Regions from separate parts of the Paenibacillus sp. FSL E2-0190 genome, predicted to be linked through region 2. Evidence: a T-box and tRNA genes for the amino acid it is inferred to sense, from the RefSeq annotation. Region 2 holds a T-box; the other holds one or more tRNA genes.
The links. A T-box is a leader RNA that pairs with one kind of tRNA and senses whether it is charged. The one in region 2 lies ahead of NST25_RS24740 (valine--tRNA ligase), so its partner is inferred to be a tRNA-Val.
Positions count from the first base shown of each region.

Region 1: it encodes a tRNA-Val, which carries the amino acid that the T-box ahead of NST25_RS24740 (valine--tRNA ligase) is inferred to sense. The anticodon was not compared.

Region 1 is NZ_CP150306.1:2,781,678-2,790,099, reverse strand. Features, by position in the region: gene NST25_RS11985 (GNAT family N-acetyltransferase) at 1-426, opposite strand, end outside; gene NST25_RS11980 (hypothetical protein) at 534-746, opposite strand; gene NST25_RS11975 (site-2 protease family protein) at 846-1,919, opposite strand; gene NST25_RS11970 (copper amine oxidase N-terminal domain-containing protein) at 2,122-3,336, shown strand; gene NST25_RS11965 (hypothetical protein) at 3,499-3,801, shown strand; tRNA gene NST25_RS11960 (tRNA-Val) at 3,954-4,025, shown strand; gene NST25_RS11955 (helix-turn-helix domain-containing protein) at 4,166-4,345, opposite strand; gene NST25_RS11950 (hypothetical protein) at 4,350-4,475, opposite strand; gene NST25_RS11945 (hypothetical protein) at 4,531-4,671, opposite strand; gene NST25_RS11940 (hypothetical protein) at 4,791-4,925, opposite strand; partial or broken gene NST25_RS11935 (dihydrodipicolinate synthase family protein) at 6,007-6,752, shown strand; gene NST25_RS11930 (hypothetical protein) at 6,999-7,184, shown strand; gene NST25_RS11925 (hypothetical protein) at 7,823-8,422, shown strand, end outside.
Region 2 is NZ_CP150306.1:5,612,626-5,621,047, forward strand. Features, by position in the region: gene NST25_RS24735 (folylpolyglutamate synthase/dihydrofolate synthase family protein) at 1-416, opposite strand, end outside; gene NST25_RS24740 (valine--tRNA ligase) at 422-3,121, opposite strand; T-box leader at 3,225-3,508, opposite strand; gene NST25_RS24745 (LysM peptidoglycan-binding domain-containing protein) at 3,703-5,070, opposite strand; gene NST25_RS24750 (RluA family pseudouridine synthase) at 5,402-6,337, opposite strand; gene hemL (glutamate-1-semialdehyde 2,1-aminomutase) at 6,334-7,620, opposite strand; gene hemB (porphobilinogen synthase) at 7,718-8,422, opposite strand, start outside.

The DNA of each region.
Region 1 (8,422 bases), 2.8 Mb from region 2:
CCGTACATGTAATATACCTGCATCATAGAATGGCTCTGTAGAAATAACTTCATAGCCGAGTTTCTTATAGAAATTCTCTGCCTGACACTGAGCATCTAGAATTGAAGCTTCCAGTCCAAGCTCCCGAGCAAGCTCTTCCATCGCCAGTAACAAGACACGTCCGTATCCTTTGACCCGATATTCTTTCAATACGGCGATGCGCTGCATTTTAGCCGTACCTGCTTTGTAATAGATCAATCTACCCGTTGCTACAGGTATCCCTTCATCTATAATCAGAATATGGTGCGCATTCGGACTGATGGCATCATATTCGTCAATTTCTTCCTCGGCCGGTACCTTTTGTTCCTCAACAAATACTTTAGTGCGGATATCCAGCCCCATCTGAAGCTGTTCCTCTGTAGTTACCCGTAAGATTTCTGCCGCCATGTTAGTTGCAAACTCCTCTCTCTATATAGCCAACGATAGTTGTCTATTATATAAAATAATGACAAGAAAGAAAAGCCTACACATGGAATCCTTAACCTCTCAGTAGACTAATCCACAGAATATACTTCTTCAGGGATTGAACGGTTATATACGTCTTGCATCACAGGTGACAACGGAGGATACTGACTTTTAGATTTGCCATCCAGATTGGTCATCTCATTGATTTCGATAACTTTTGCGGGTTTCACCGTAGAGCACCCCACTACACCCAGCAGTAACACTAGGCAAACGCCGACTTCCCATTTCACAATTTTAGACATAAAAAAGCTCCTTTCATCGCAGCTGCAGTTATACTCACTACAGCTTTGACGATTCAGGAGCTTTATAAACAATAGGAGCTATTCATTCCAGTTGCCCTCTTAGAGATTGACGTTTCCAACCAAATGGACTAGATACATCATCCCAACCAAAAAGCCTGCTAAAACAAAATAAGCTGTTCCATATTTCCAGCGTGTACTGGCTGGCACATCGTAATACTTATCATTATCGTGCACGGTACAGCTGATGTCACATTGCATCTTTAAATGAAGACCATTCTCTAACGTTACTTGCTCCAGCTGCGAAATTCTTACCTTTTCAATAATACATTGCTGTGGCAGTGTAGCTTTGCCATAATAATTCAGCTGGTCCCATCTGACCACAACATACTGCTGTCTCTCTAGATCACTGTAGGTAGTAAAAGGTAAATCCCGGCGATGCTCAGCTCCTGGAATCATGTAACCCGCCTCTCGCAAGGGCTCCACGGGAATTAAGAACCCCTTAGTCACAGACTGCGGGCGGTTGTTGTTACGTCTTTTCACATATTTATTATACAGATCGTAAGCAAACATTGCCCAGATGATAAAGAACAAAATCGAACGCAAGTAAACGATTATAGCTAAGCCACCCACCAGACCCACAAGCCACAGCCAGCGCGTAACTGCGGTAGCAATACGTCCACCGTCTAGCGGATGGATTGGCAGCAGGTTAATCAAATTAAGCAATAAGCCTATATAAGCCAGGGAATAAAGAAGTGGACTATCCATATAATATGCCGCTCCAAACACAGCAGTAGCCCCGATAGTACCCAGAATCGGTCCGCCAAAAGCAACATACGCTTCTGTCTTCGCATCCAGCGGATGTTTTTTCATAGTAATTAACGCGCCTAAAAAAGGAATAAATAACGGAGCGCTGACGGGTAGCCCGATCCGCTTAGCGGCTATAACATGTCCCAATTCATGAACAAGCAAAAGCAGGACAATACCTATAGCAAACCCCCACGGATAAATCAAAGCATATGCCCCTATCGAAACCATCATGGAAATTAACGGCCCGGCAATTTTACCTATTTTCAGCAGAGACAAAATCGCCTTTCCTTTTAACAGGAGCATGGCGGCTCCGCCCCCCAACCATTTCAGCGGAGTAGAAGTATTCTTTTTCTGCTCATTTTGCATTTGCGGCAAGATCACAAGCTCCTTTATCTTTCAATTTTAAGAAACTACTGTACAGTTCCATCTATCTTATCATAGAAGCATTAAATATATTTCTACAGTGAGCCCTTCGGAAAGTATACGACGCAACTTTTAGAAACGTTTCAGCGTCAAACCAACTATCATGGATAAATTTTACTGCCAGATAAAGAAAGGGTTGGTTCATATGCTCTCTTTTCACTCCAAAGCTTGGTTATCCGTCTTAATGCTCTCAACATTTTTACTCCCTGCCACCATGTCAGCAAGCTCTTCATTAACTGTATCGGTGTCCTCTGCGCTCACCCAAGCTTCCTCTGCTAATACTTCGCAAGTATACTACCAATTTGGCATTCCTGGTGGAAACATAGGCGGACCTGCGCTGCTCAAAAATGGTGTAATCTACGTAGATGTTCGGGGGATCGCTGAACAAGCTGGCTTAAAAATGGAATGGGATAAATCCGGCAAACGTGCTCTGTTCCAAGGCTGGACTAAAAGTTTTGCTGTTCGAATCGGGAGTCAAACTGGCGTGCTTGACGGGAAAGCGGTAGATCTAGGAGGAATACCTTTTAAATCCAAAGAAGATGGGATATATGTGCCGGCCCGTTTTATCGTTAAGGTTTTCGAAGGCAGCCATCTCCGTCTGGACTCCACAACGAACACACTTTTAGCAGATGATCTGAAGACCTACAATGTTTTCACAGAATCCTTTGGAGGGCGTACCTATACGCTGGTCAAAGCTAATGGTGATTTATATGTCTCACAAGGCAAGGATACGGTGATAAAACTCACTTCACTCCAAACAAACTTTGACTGGGCAGGAATGAAGATTGAGAAAACGGCGGGGGGTCTGCTAGTCATTAAGATTATTGATTCCTATGGAGAGCCTCATATTAATACACGCGAAATCACACTCATATTCAAAAATGGTGCATTACTACGCAAGGCCACATTCGCTTACCAGTTCAGAGGAGATGCGGATTTCAAACCTTATGATGGCAACCTCATCTTGCATGATGGTAATACCTTACGTTTCATCCAAGACGGCACAGGCAATGTAATAGATACTCTTGATCTTGTAAAGCTGGGTGGCGAGGAAGATGCTTACTATGTAGAAAGCATTGATAAAGAAATCATACTGCTTCGTGGAAATCAGAATGGATTGCTAACCTTAATCGACCGCCAAACAGGCGAGCGAACCCTTTTGTATAAGGAGCTACTCACAGCAAAGGATCAGGAATATGCGGAAAATAACGATGTTCCTTTTAAAGGAGATACTTTGAAATTCGTAAAACGGAGCGGTGACAAATTGTATTTTATAAATGACTCCCCGCTTACTGGCAAAAAAGAAGTTATCTACTCCATTGAAGCTCATTCCAATAACTCCAAGAATAATACTGATTAGAAAGTACAGCACAAGCATGTGTATTGATTAAAGAACTAATCGAATCCTCCTCAGTGATTATCCCTGAAAATTAACCTTCCTACATATAGGCAAACGCCGTGAACGTTGTAGGCAAAGGACCATAGACTGTTATCAGGATTGAAACATTCGAGGAGGATATCCATGGAATCAAATACAAATTTTCATCAACAGGTCGCTTGGAATTGCATGAATAAATATGTAGGTATAGTAACGACTGATGGTCAATCCTTTGACGGCTTCATCGCTCACGTGGATCAGAACTATATCACCCTAGCGGTTCCCAGCAATGAAATGGTCGATCGTATGAATGGAATGCCTGCTGAGCAGTCGAACTATAGACAATTCGGGTTCCAGCCCGGCTTTTACCCAAGACGCCGCTTCTATCCACGCCGTATCCCTTTTTTCGGAATAAGCAGTCTATTTCTACTCCCGTTTTTTATCTGACTCGGTGCAGGGGGATGAAGGGTCATCCCCTTTCTAGCTATTTAACTACTTAATCGGAGAAAATTAAGAAGTAAATACAACTCTACATCTATATTGATTATAAAAAAGAATTGCCATCCTACTCTATCGTATGGTATTATAAATTTCGTCGCAGGACGGTAGCTCAGCGGGAGAGCACTATCTTGACAGGGTAGGGGTCATGGGTTCGAACCCCATCCGTCCTATACTGAAAAAGCCTTATATAATAAGGCTTTTTCTTTTGTTTAGGGATGTTTATGTTTTGAGTGAATTACAAATTGGTGCCATTATGGTGCCCTGTAGTAGACTAAAGCAAAAGTGGTGCCATAATCGGCACCACTTTTTTTTATCCCTGTAACCATTTAAGAAATACATCTTTTGAGACTTTTATCATCTTTCCGACCCTCACGATATGAAATTGACCCGAGTTTAATAGTTCATATGTTTGACGCTCACCTATACCAAGTATTTGTTGTATTTCCTTCGCTGTAAGTACAGAGGGATAATCAGAAGTAGTCTTATACATTTGTTCAATCACCCTTCTCTTCCTCCTTCTCGAAAGACAAAAACTCAAATATCCTATATTTTTCAAGAGCCGCTTCAACGGCAGCTTGCGTCCGTTCTCTATCTATCTCAGGCAATAAAATCTGTTGCACTGGGCAATCCCCCTTTGTTAAGAATCCCCCGACCGAAGTCGGGGAGTATACCATCTTAGAACGGCAGATCGTCTTTATTCACAGGAATTATTTGACCATCTGTATCTTTTAGTTCCTGTTGTTCTTCCTGTTCTTCCTGATCGTCTTCTCTTTCTTCGTTCTCGTCTTCCTCTTCAGTCACCTCTTCTATCGTCATCTGACCGGAGTCAACATTAACCGATCCATCATTATCAATCGTTCCGCGAATACCTTGATGCGTATGTGTTGGAGTATAATCATCCAGATCAGCTTGCGAGCTGCTGAAGCTTACGAATGCTAGCCAGTATTTTTAATGTTTCGCAGGATGGATACCTGCTGGTCTGTGATATTGCCCTCGATCGTTAACGTGATTACGTCCTCTTTATTACCAAATTTGATATCCTTGATCTTTGTAGTTACGTTGGCTTTCATTTATAATTGCTCCTCTCAAATTTGGGTTTTATGAAAAAATAACCACCGCAGCTAATGCGATTATTGAAGCAACACATATTGCTGCCATGTCATGCTACCGAATTTATTTCTGTCCATTTCGGCGATTTACCCTATGAATGAAACTAAGAGAATAAAAGCAAAGATGATCTTAACCATATTGACGTCAGTTCCTCCCTAAATCCGTGCTATATTAATTAAGAGGTGAATTTTATGAACGGCAAGAAAGTTATCACTATTCTTTTATCCATCTCTTTACTAGGTGTGATTGCTTACTTCGGAATAGCTTATGGATTACTATGGTATATCTTTAATGGGTAAGAAATGAAGATTATCCAACCCCTTTATAAGTTCAGTACAGCCAAACTATCTCTTATATCCTCCTTGTGGGAGAGAGTCTTTTTTTTGAAATTTGTTATACTTAAATAAAAACTTTTAATGAGGTGCTATCTTGCAATATTTTTTTTTAATACCGTTGGTATTTGTTTTGGCGATTCCCTTGGTTTTACTGTTAAAAGGTGATTATGGAACCAAAAACAAGGTTTCAGATAAAACTACTAGCATAGAGAAAAAAAATTAGACAGAATAATAGAATTACTTGAAAAGGATAAGGATGCATAAGCATTTTTATCTTTTTTTCATGTCGCAATATGTATCTACTACGTTATAACCTTTGTGAGAGGAGGGCTATTAACCCTCTCTGTCCCTGTATCTTCGTACTGAGAGTATCCGATTTTGAATCTGTTATGAGCCGATTTCAAGCGAGAGGAACTGATAAAATAACTCAACTCACTGGGACACTCCCAGCGTATTACGCCATCTTTGATATCTTGATATACAAAGGTAAGGATACGGAGTTTGTACATCTGGAGTCCCGGACCAAATCTGGCATGCTTCGAAGCCCAGTATTTACAGAGTTTATCGTATAAGCACCTAATAGACTCTTCAGGCATTAGCTTGACAGGTTATTTTATGTTTGTTCTGAATCTAAATCGCTACGGGACAAACGTGGCAACTCATAATTTCTAACAACACCTAGCCTCTAAAATTGGTCCCTTTTTTTATTAAAGAATTGGTAAAGGCGGGAGTAGACTCAATTGGTGTACTGGGATCAACTGGAAACTATGCGTATCTTAGTAGAGGGGAGCGTTTGCGTGTCCTTGAGCTTGCTGTTAGTTCTGCTGAAGGGATTCCCGTGATGACAAGCATAAGTGCGATTCGAACTTTAGAAGGACTTCAATTAGCGGAAGATGCACAACAAGCTGGGGCAAGTGCAGTACTCTTGGCTCCTATCTCCTATCAGGCACTAACAGATGAAGAGGTGTTTTTTCTATACGAACAGGTGACAAGTTCACTCTCCATTCCACTTTGTGTTTATGATAATCCCGGCACTTCACATTTCCATTTCAGTGATGAGCTGCACAGCAGAATTGCTGTAGAAAAACTCAGAGCTGTTATTCCACTCCATGTTACGTTTGGAATAAGCGGGAATCCATCCGCATATCCAGGCTTGAGTGCAGGTTGTGACTTATGGTACTCAGTGCTAGGTGGTTTATTTCCGAGGTTATGTCTAGATATCACAAGAATGACTCAAAGTGGCCATTTAGAAGAAGCACAACACCTTTCAACATTACTAGAACCGATCTGGAAGTTATTCAATAGCTACGGTAGCCTTCGAGTGAGTTCAGCAGCTGCTGAAATAATCGGCTTAATTAAAAGTCCTAGTCTTCCTTGCCTTTACAACCATTAAACAAATCCGTTAGGAATCACCTGAATATCATTCTAAAGGAATTAAAGTTTACTGTATAACCTTAATATAATTCATTTGGAAGTATATATGCTGCTCTATAACACTGGTAAGGATCGTTAGTTTTCATCAATACAACAAATCCCCCTCCTACCACTTAAGGTTGTTGGGGGATTTGTTATAGACATGCTTATGCCAAAATCACGCTTAAAATATTACAACATTGTCAATTGTCAACTATTTTGCGTTCATTAACAATGAAGTGGGTATTTTATGAATATAATCATCTTATGCAAGGGGGCTATAATATGAATCTCACACTGATTTTTCACGCAATTGAAACAGAATTACAACTACAAATACATTTAGTCAGTGGAGAGACATATGTTGGTTTTTGTCAGGAGAGCGACTCTTCAGGTTACTTCACAATAAGAACTAAGAGTGGTTTATTTTCTTTTCCTTCTTGGGCGATCAAACGGATTAAAGAAGTGTGATATCGTAGGTTATTGAATGCATGCTCTAAATTCAAATCACTTCCAAACAAAATGAGATCCAGCAAGTTTAATAGATCCGGTGCATCCCCTCTACAATCCCACCATAATCTATAAGATGGCCTATTGGATCTGGTTCCAAACGAAACCAATCCAAGTATGAGTATCCATAGAGTTGCTGGATTCCCCACAATAAAGTATGTCTCTCTGTATTGAAAATCTTTATTGTTCATCAGTACAAAAACTCCTTGTTCTCCGAACTATCTATTTCTTCGCAACCAATCGTTTTTCTGCTTTAAAGTCCATCTTAATAACTTTATTGTTGTTCATGTAATTATCCCACGAATCATACTTCCAATTAGGTGAAAAGTTATGACTAATCACATCGATGTAAATACGACACTAAGTAAACACTTCCCGCTTCTGGCACATCTTTATTGTAAAGACACTTCTTGCATTGTAGCTGTGGCTCTTGAAGAAAAACGTGGACAAAATTGAGATTAACTCCTGACTGTCCTTGGTGAAGGGGAAGTATCCGATCTTTTTACAACTCCATAACAACTGTCCTCCTAATTCTATAATAACTTGGTGTTAAGATGTATAAAAATTCATCATCTTAGATCCCAATGGAGGTAATCCGATTGAACAAGAAAAAGCGGTCCGCTACATTAGTTGTTATCCTGTTTTCAGCTGGTGTGCTTGCAGCCAGTGCGCTGCTCGTCCCCAGCCTGATGAATTCCGTAGTTTTCGACAAGAACAGTTCGTCAATTCAGGGCAGTAACCGGCTGGCTTTGAGTGAAAGCACGATACCCGTGCTGAAGGTGGAGGCGCCGGCGCCAGTATCCACCATACAACAAGACCTGTATCAACAGATGACAGCAGCGCAAATCCAGCAAATCTATGACTTTATAGATAAAGCAGAAGATCCCCATACTTCAGGTCGGGAAGAAACCGAATCCGAAATCAACCGCAGACAAGTGTTGGACGATAAGTATGTGTATGACGGCCTCCGCCCCAAGCAGCAGCTGCCGTTAAAGGCTGGACAAGCAGATTTGTATCTAGATTTAGAAACCAATACGTACACCTACCCGGAGAGGAGTATGACTGATGAGGAACTGTTACAGCTGATTGACTGGTACTACCGGCTGAATTACTTCGTGTCCAAACGAAATCCGACTGTGCCTCAGCTTCAGCCTCAGAAAATCAGCCAGGTTGAAGCTGAGGCACTGGCCTCTGACAGT
Region 2 (8,422 bases):
ACAGCTGTAGTTACCTCAAACATCGTTGGTGAGCCAAATTCCGTTTCTGCAATCTCATCTACCAAAGGACGAAGGGTATTCACTAGCTCAAGAAGAGTTTCTTCAGGAATGTCCGTATTATTATATTGGAACCTGTTCGTGAACTTCGTAATATACGGAGACGTGAAGGTGCCGACGGAATAGCCGCTTTGCAAAAGTGCGCTTGTCAAAAAAGCACAGGTGGAGCCTTTGCCGTTCGTACCCGCCACATGAATAAATTTCAGCCGACGGTGCGGGTTTCCCAGCTTGTCCATCAACATCTCAATTCTGTCTAAACCTGGCCGGATTCCAAAAGGAATCAGGCCCTTGATCCAGTTAACCGCTTCGGTATATGTCGCAAGAGGGGCGGTGCTCCCGCCCCGATTTAGGTCATCCATGTCTCTTATCCTCTCAGCTCTGCTATGCGGGCAAGTACTTTCTCACGTTTGGCGGAATAATCCGCCTGCTTCGCCTGCTCCTCTTCGATAACTTTTGCGGGAGCTTTGGCCACGAAGCCCTGATTGCTCAATTTTTTCTCTACGCGTTCTACTTCGCTGTTCAGCGTCTGCACTTCTTTTTCCAGACGAGCGATTTCTTGTTCAATATCAATCAGCCCCGACAAAGGCAGAAGCAGTTCCGCTCCCGTTACTACAGCGGACATTACCTTGTCTGGCGTTTCCGGATTCAGGCCAGCTTCGAAAGAAGAGGTATTGCAGAAACGTCCGATGTAGTTGTCGTTACGAGTAATGATGCTCAGCGTTTCCTCATTGCTCGCTTTAATAATCAAATCAACCTTTTTGCTCATCGGTACATTTACTTCAGCACGGATATTACGAACTGCCCGGATTACATCCATCAGCAGGTTCATTTCCGCTACCGCTTGCGGGTTCTCCAGAGCAGCATCATACTCAGGCCAAGCAGCCAAAGTAATTGTCTCTCCTTCATGCGGCAGATGCTGCCAGATTTCCTCCGAAATAAACGGCATAAACGGATGGATCAAGCGCATCGTGCGGTCGAGTACATAAGCAAGTACGGACTGTGTCTTCGCTTTGGCTGCGGCATCCGTTCCGTAAAGCGACAGCTTCGCGAACTCAATATACCAGTCACACAAATCGTCCCAAATGAAGTTGTACAGCTGGCGGCCGGTCTCGCCGAACTCGTACGAGTCAATTAGACGCGTAATTTCACGAGAAGTTTCGTTCAGGCGGTGTAAAATCCAACGGTCAGCCGTAGTTAGCTCACCAGTAATGTCAATATTCTCGAAGCTAACTCCTTCAAGATTCATGAGGGCGAAGCGTGACGCATTCCAGATCTTATTAGCGAAATTACGCGCCTGCTCTACCTTTTCCCAGCGGAAGCGTAAATCCTGACCCGCTGTGCTGCCGGTAGAAATCATATAACGCATAGCATCTGCGCCATACTTCTCGATAACCTCAAGCGGATCTACACCGTTGCCGAGTGATTTGGACATTTTTTGTCCTTCAGCATCCCGTACCAAACCATGCATCAATACGTCCGAGAATGGTTTCTCTCCGGTGAATTCCAGTGCCGAGAAGATCATCCGCGCTACCCAGAAATAAATAATATCGTAGCCTGTTACAAGCACATCGTTCGGATAGTAACGTTTGAAATCTGCACTGTCTTCATTCGGCCAGCCTAGGGTTGCAAACGGCCAGAGGTTGGAGCTAAACCAAGTATCCAGCACATCCTCGTCCTGTTTCAGGTCGGTTAAGCCGCTGATCCGGCGCGCTTCTTCCTCGTCATTCGCCACAACCAGCTCACCGGTAGATTCAGAATACCAAGCCGGAATACGATGTCCCCACCAAAGCTGACGGGAAATACACCAGTCGCGTACGTTTTCAATCCAGTTCAGGTAGGTTCTCTCGAACCGTTCAGGTACAAAGTTAACCCCATTACCATCCTTCTGTGCATTGATGGCAGCTTCGGCGAGCGGCTGCATCTTCACGAACCATTGTGTGGACAGGTAAGGCTCAACAACCGCTCCTGAACGTTCACTGTGTCCAACTTGATGCACATGATCTTCAATAGAGATCAGAACGCCTTGCTCCTTCAGATCCGCCGTGATGGCCTTACGGCATTCACTCCGGTCTTGACCTTGGTAAGGTCCTGCTTCTTCGTTCATCGTACCGCTCTCATCCATTACGTTGATCTGCGGCAAATTGTGCCGTTGACCTACCTCGAAGTCATTTGGATCATGAGCTGGCGTGATCTTAACCGCACCGCTGCCAAACTCTTTATCTACATACTCGTCAGCGATAATTGGAATCTCCCGGCCGATAATCGGCAGGATCAGCGTTTTACCAATCAGATCTTTATAACGATCATCCTCAGGATGAACAGCAACTGCCGTATCACCCAACATCGTCTCCGGACGTGTGGTCGCTACAGTGATATGTCCGCTGCCATCTTTAAGGGGGTAACGCAGGTGGTACAGATGACCGTTAACTTCCTTATATTCAACCTCGATATCCGACAACGCCGTACGAGCCGCCGGGTCCCAGTTGATGATACGTTTACCGCGATAGATCAAGCCTTTATTATAAAGCTTAACAAATACCTCGCGAACTCCCTTCGACAAACCCTCATCGAGGGTAAAACGCTCGCGGGAGTAGTCAAGGGAAAGTCCCATTTTTGCCCACTGCTCATGAATGGTGTTCGCGTATTTGTCTTTCCAATCCCACACCTGCTCCAGGAACTTCTCACGTCCGAGGTCATGTCTGGAAATCCCCTGCTCGCGCAGCTTCTGCTCTACCTTCGTTTGTGTTGCAATACCTGCGTGGTCCGTACCTGGCAACCAAAGCGTATCGAAGCCCTGCATCCGTTTAGTACGAATCAGGATATCCTGTAATGTGAAATCGAGCGCATGCCCGATGTGCAGCATTCCCGTTACGTTTGGCGGCGGGATCACAATGCTATAGGCCTGAGCATCCGGACGCTGGCCTGCACGGAAATATCCGCCCTCTGTCCAGTAGGAATACCATTTCTGTTCTGCTGCCTTCGGATCATACGTTGTTGGCATCTCGTTTTTAGATTCATTCGTAGCAGCAGCATCTGCCGCTGTTAGATGGTTTTGGTCAGCCATTCTCTGATACCTCCACTAGTTTACTTGTAGTTGCTTATAGTTGTTAGTAAAGTTGCTGTATAGAGCGCACAGGTCTCTGAAAAAAACAAAAAGACCCCTCGTCTCAAAGGACGAAAGGTCATTCTTTCGCGGTACCACCTTTGTTTCGCGCCAATGAAAAATAAAACTACACTTCTTACCCTACGGATTCAGAAGCTTAGCGCGACACTCGTACAGATAACGGCTGCTACCGGCCACAACCTAACTTATCCTTCACAGGTATGAAGATAAGCTCAGAAGGGCGACTCCGGGGCGACTTCGGGGGCTGTTTCCTACGGAATGTCACAGCACTTGCAATTCCGCTCTCTGAAGGGCTGACCGCCTACTCTTCCCGTTCCCAGTCTTTACTTAGATATTGCTTACTCCATAATACATTTTGAGCCCCCCCTAGTCAACCTGGATACGCCTTTGCAGCGGGACTTTAGGCTGAATTTCGACTTATTTCTTCTGAAGCATCCCTTCCAACAATGAAACAGCAAAAATCCCGATCCTAATACCTGATCGGGATTCACCTATTCATGTGTGTACGCATCACGATTCGATTACGGGATGTACAACACTTGGCCTTCCTCTACACTCTGCCCGGATAAGCGATTATACATTACCAGCTCCCGCGCACTTAGCTGATACTTCTCTGCTATGGTATCCAGTGTTTCTTCACGCTGCACAATACACAGCCGAACTTTGCGGAACATGTTAGCTCCATCCGCGCTGGCAATGAATCTGCTCTTCCATTCCGTATTATTGCCAACCTCTGGAACGTCCACTGCTGCAGATGTATTTCCTTCCGACTGCAGAGCTTCCTGCTCTTTACGGACACGACTGGAGCTTAGTAAAGAAGAGAAGGTGAGATGTTCTTTTTCCGGAATTTCTGCTTCTTTTTTACTGCCCAAGGCGATCTTAAGATCTTGTTTCTCCTCATGAGAAGCCACACTCTCTTGTGAAACAAAAACTTCGTTCGCATTCTCATTAATCGGCGCAGTATTCTCTTCTTGCTTAGGAAGCTCATTATTAGCCTCATTTTCAGAAGCGAACACAGGGATATCCTGAATTGCATCTGCACTAACGGCTAGAACAGCGGTCTCTCTAGGAGTAAAATATTCCTCTGCCGACTGTTGGTTCTCTTCGCTCACATAGCTTGCTTGATTCAGCTGAGACACCTCAACCTCTTTGTTCTGGGCCTCGGCTTTAAACCAGTAATCGGATAAACCCGCTTTAGCATCCTCAACTTGGGACTCCAGACTATGTGTCCGTGCTTTAGCTCCCTTGTCCTTCTCCTGACCGGATGAGAAATTGACTACAGGGGACGTATGAGCGGCTCCACTTGAGACTAATGATTCTTCTGCTTCCTGTTCATTCGCTTCGGCATGCTCATGTTCTTCTACAGCAACCTGTGAGGCATCCTCACCAAAGGTCCACTGTGAATTTTCATAAAGTGCATCATTTTCCTGTTCTTGTAGCTCCGCAGTAGCTTCTACCCTGTCATCATTCACAGGAGAATAGGCGACTGTATACTCCTCTTGCTGCCAGGCTGGTTGAGGTTGAGGGTCCGCACCACCGATCCCCCGCAGCGATAATACGCCTGTTATATTCACAGTGCGCATCGTGAGCAGATCGATATCAAAATTCTCAATCTCTACCCCAATATCTTCAATCGAGCTGACGCGTGTAAGCGGAACAGTGATTTCCACGGGAATGGCATGCTCCAGACGTTGTGTTCGGTCATCTTCACTCCGGTAAAGCCCGGTAAGCAACAGCTGACCATATAACTCGGCACGATCCTCCCGCTGAATCACCTGAATTTCCGGAAGTAGTTCAACCTCCTCCAGCTCAGCTATTCCCGGAAGCTCTTCCGAAAGGTGAATGCGTTCGTAAATATCAAACCGCAAGCCGTGGGACTGATCAAACACGGGATATGTCCTCCTTCTTGGCATAATCTAACCCTGAGACAGGCCCAGAGCATAAGCCCAAAATGTTACTCCCCACATGTATATGCTTCAAACAGAGAGGCATGACAACTTTGGTAGTACTAACCGGACAGGATGCTAATAAATTTCATGAATTTAAGAGCTCACCAAACCTTCAGCCTGCTGATAGATGCACTACTTCGTAAGAACAAAGTATTATATGCTGCTTTTATTAATAAGACATGGATAGATGTTTTTTTTCTGAAAAAATAGAAAAAGAACAGCAGAACCAGCTTTTGCTGATTCTACTGTTCCTTAGCCACTTACGTATCTGTCAGGGTGCTTCAGACAGCAGCTCTCGCAGCTGCAGCATATCCTCCGGCCACGGATCGCTGACTTCCAGCTGTTCTCCGCTCCAAGGATGGCGGAAGGACAATGCCTCGCCATGCAGGGCATGGCGGCCGGCAGCGCTGGAAGCCCAAACCGGACCGCCATATAGTTCATCCCCATACAAGGGATGACCCATATGGCTGAGATGAACGCGAATCTGATGCGTCCGTCCAGTCTCCAGCTGCACATGCACCAGGCTTCCGCCATGCAGTGCCTCGCGCTGGATGATTCGCGTCACGGCAGATTGTCCGCCGGGCGAGACCCGTCTGCGCGCAGCGTGATGCCGATCGCGCCCAATCGGGGCATCGATCACCTTAAGCGCAGGCGGCACGATGCCTTCAACGATCGCGGCGTAGTGCCGCGAGATGCTTTTTTCACGCATATTCTCGTCCAGGACTAACTGTGCGAACTCATTTTTCGCATACATCACCGGACCCGTTGTATCTTTGTCCAAGCGGTGAATATGGCGCACAGCCACATTTTCGCCGGAAGTGATATAATGCGCAGCTACGAGGTGATCCAGAGTTACACCTGTTCCACTGCCATCGGGATGTACCGCCAGCCCAGCTGGTTTATGAGCTACCAGGCAAAAATCATCCTCATACAGCACCTCAAGCTCTTCCCATATCGGTTCAAGCCCCGCTTCACGATCGGGAAAAAGCGCCAGCCGAAGCCGGTCGCCTTTCCACTGAATGCCTCCCTCGCGGCGTAACCGCAGATGAAGTTTCTCGGGCATGCCTACAGTTTCTAACAGCCACTTGTCAATCGTTGACTGCGTATCCTCGGCTCCAGTAATGATTTTGCCGGGTGTTACCTCCAGCCACTCTCCACGCCGGGTCCAAGCGCCACCACCGGTTCTTTCTCCGGCTCCGATGCTCAAAGGGCCTTCAGGGCATTATAATGGCCCTCAATGGTATCATCAATATCTTGCTCACTATGTGCAGCCGATATGAACATCCCCTCAAACTGTGAAGGTGGCACACTGATGCCTTGGTTTACCATATGACCAAAATAACGACGGAAAAGATCCGTGTCACTGGACTTAGCCGTTTCAAAATTGATTACAGGTCCTTCAGTGAAGAACGGACAAACCATCGATCCCACCCGGTTGATAGTGAGCGGAATGCCAGTCTCAATTGAATTCTTTTTCAAACCCGCTTCCAGACGTGCACCCAATTGCTCCAGACGATCATATACTTCCGGGGTCAACAGCTTGAGCGTAGTATATCCGGCTGCCATCGCTAATGGATTACCACTAAGTGTGCCCGCCTGATAAATCGGTCCAGTAGGAGCGATTTGCTCCATGATCTCTCTTTTGCCGCCATAAGCACCCACTGGAAGTCCGCCGCCGATAACTTTGCCAAAACAAGTAATATCCGGAGTAATCCCGAACAAGCCTTGAGCACAACCACGATTAACACGGAAGCCTGTCATAACCTCATCAAAAATAAGCAGCGAACCATTGTCGGAAGTTAATTTACGAAGCCCTTCCAGGAAGCCTGGAAGCGGTGGAACAACGCCCATGTTGCCGGCAATCGGCTCTACGATCACTGCGGCAATCTCATTGCCAAAACGTTCGAAAGCAATCTGAGTGGACTCCAAATCATTGTAAGGAACCGTAATGGTATTCATTGCAACGCCTTCTGGGACACCCGGGCTATCCGGCAAGCCCAATGTAGCTACACCAGAGCCAGCCTTAATAAGCAGACTATCGGCGTGACCGTGGTAGGAGCCTTCGAATTTCAAGATTTTGCTGCGTCCAGTGTAACCACGTGCCAAACGAATCGCGCTCATCGTAGCTTCCGTTCCAGAGTTAACCATGCGTACGATATCTACAGATGCCACTCGTTCAACAACGGTTTTTGCCATTTCCGTTTCCAGTAGCGTTGGAGCGCCAAAGCTTGTCCCTTTTATCGCCGTCTCCTGCAATGCCTTCACAACCTCGGAATGCGCATGACCCATAATCAGCGGACCCCATGAGAGCACATAGTCGATAAAGCTGTTGCCGTCGATATCAAAAATACGCGAACCTATCCCATGATCCACATAAATCGGAGTCAGACCTACGGATTTAAACGCCCGTACAGGGCTGTTCACCCCGCCGGGAATATATTGTTTTGCTTCAGCAAAAGCCTTCCGGGACGCTTCCTCTTTACGCGCCATTGGCACATTACTCATGTATCTTCACTCCTATTCTCTTCTTGGTTACACAAGCTTGTACAAACATATATTAGCTGCCGCGATGTCGGTGTGATGAAGATTAGCCGCGCAGCCAGCGGGCTGCATCTTTTGCAAAATAAGTAATAATAATGTCCGCACCAGCACGTTTCATGCCCGTCAGCATTTCCAGCACAACGGCTTGCTCGTCGATCCAGCCTTGCAATGCCGCTGCTTTTACCATGGAATATTCTCCACTCACATTGTAAGCCACCAAAGGAAGATCAAACTGATCACGAATCGTACGAATCACATCTAGGTAAGCCAGAGCCGGCTTCACCATTAACATATCCGCGCCTTCCAGCACATCAGATTCTGCTTCACGGAGTGCTTCGCGCAGATTGGCAGGGTCCATTTGATACGTTTTGCGATTCCCGAACTGTGGTGCTGAATCCGCTGCTTCGCGGAAAGGGCCATAAAATGCCGAAGCATATTTGACCGAATACGACATAATCGGCACATGCTCAAAGCCGTTCTCATCAAGTCCCGCACGAATTGCGTGAACAAATCCATCCATCATGTTGGAAGGGGCGATAATATCTGCTCCAGCTTTTGCTTGGGATACCGCCGTACGAGTCAAAAGCTCCAGCGAGGCATCGTTGATAACATCGCCATGGACCACACCATTCACCGTATGCGTATGCACCATTCCACAATGTCCGTGATCCGTAAATTCACAAAGGCAGGTATCTGCAACGACCAACAGCTCTGGGTACCACTGCTTGATCAAGCGAGTAGCCTCTTGCAC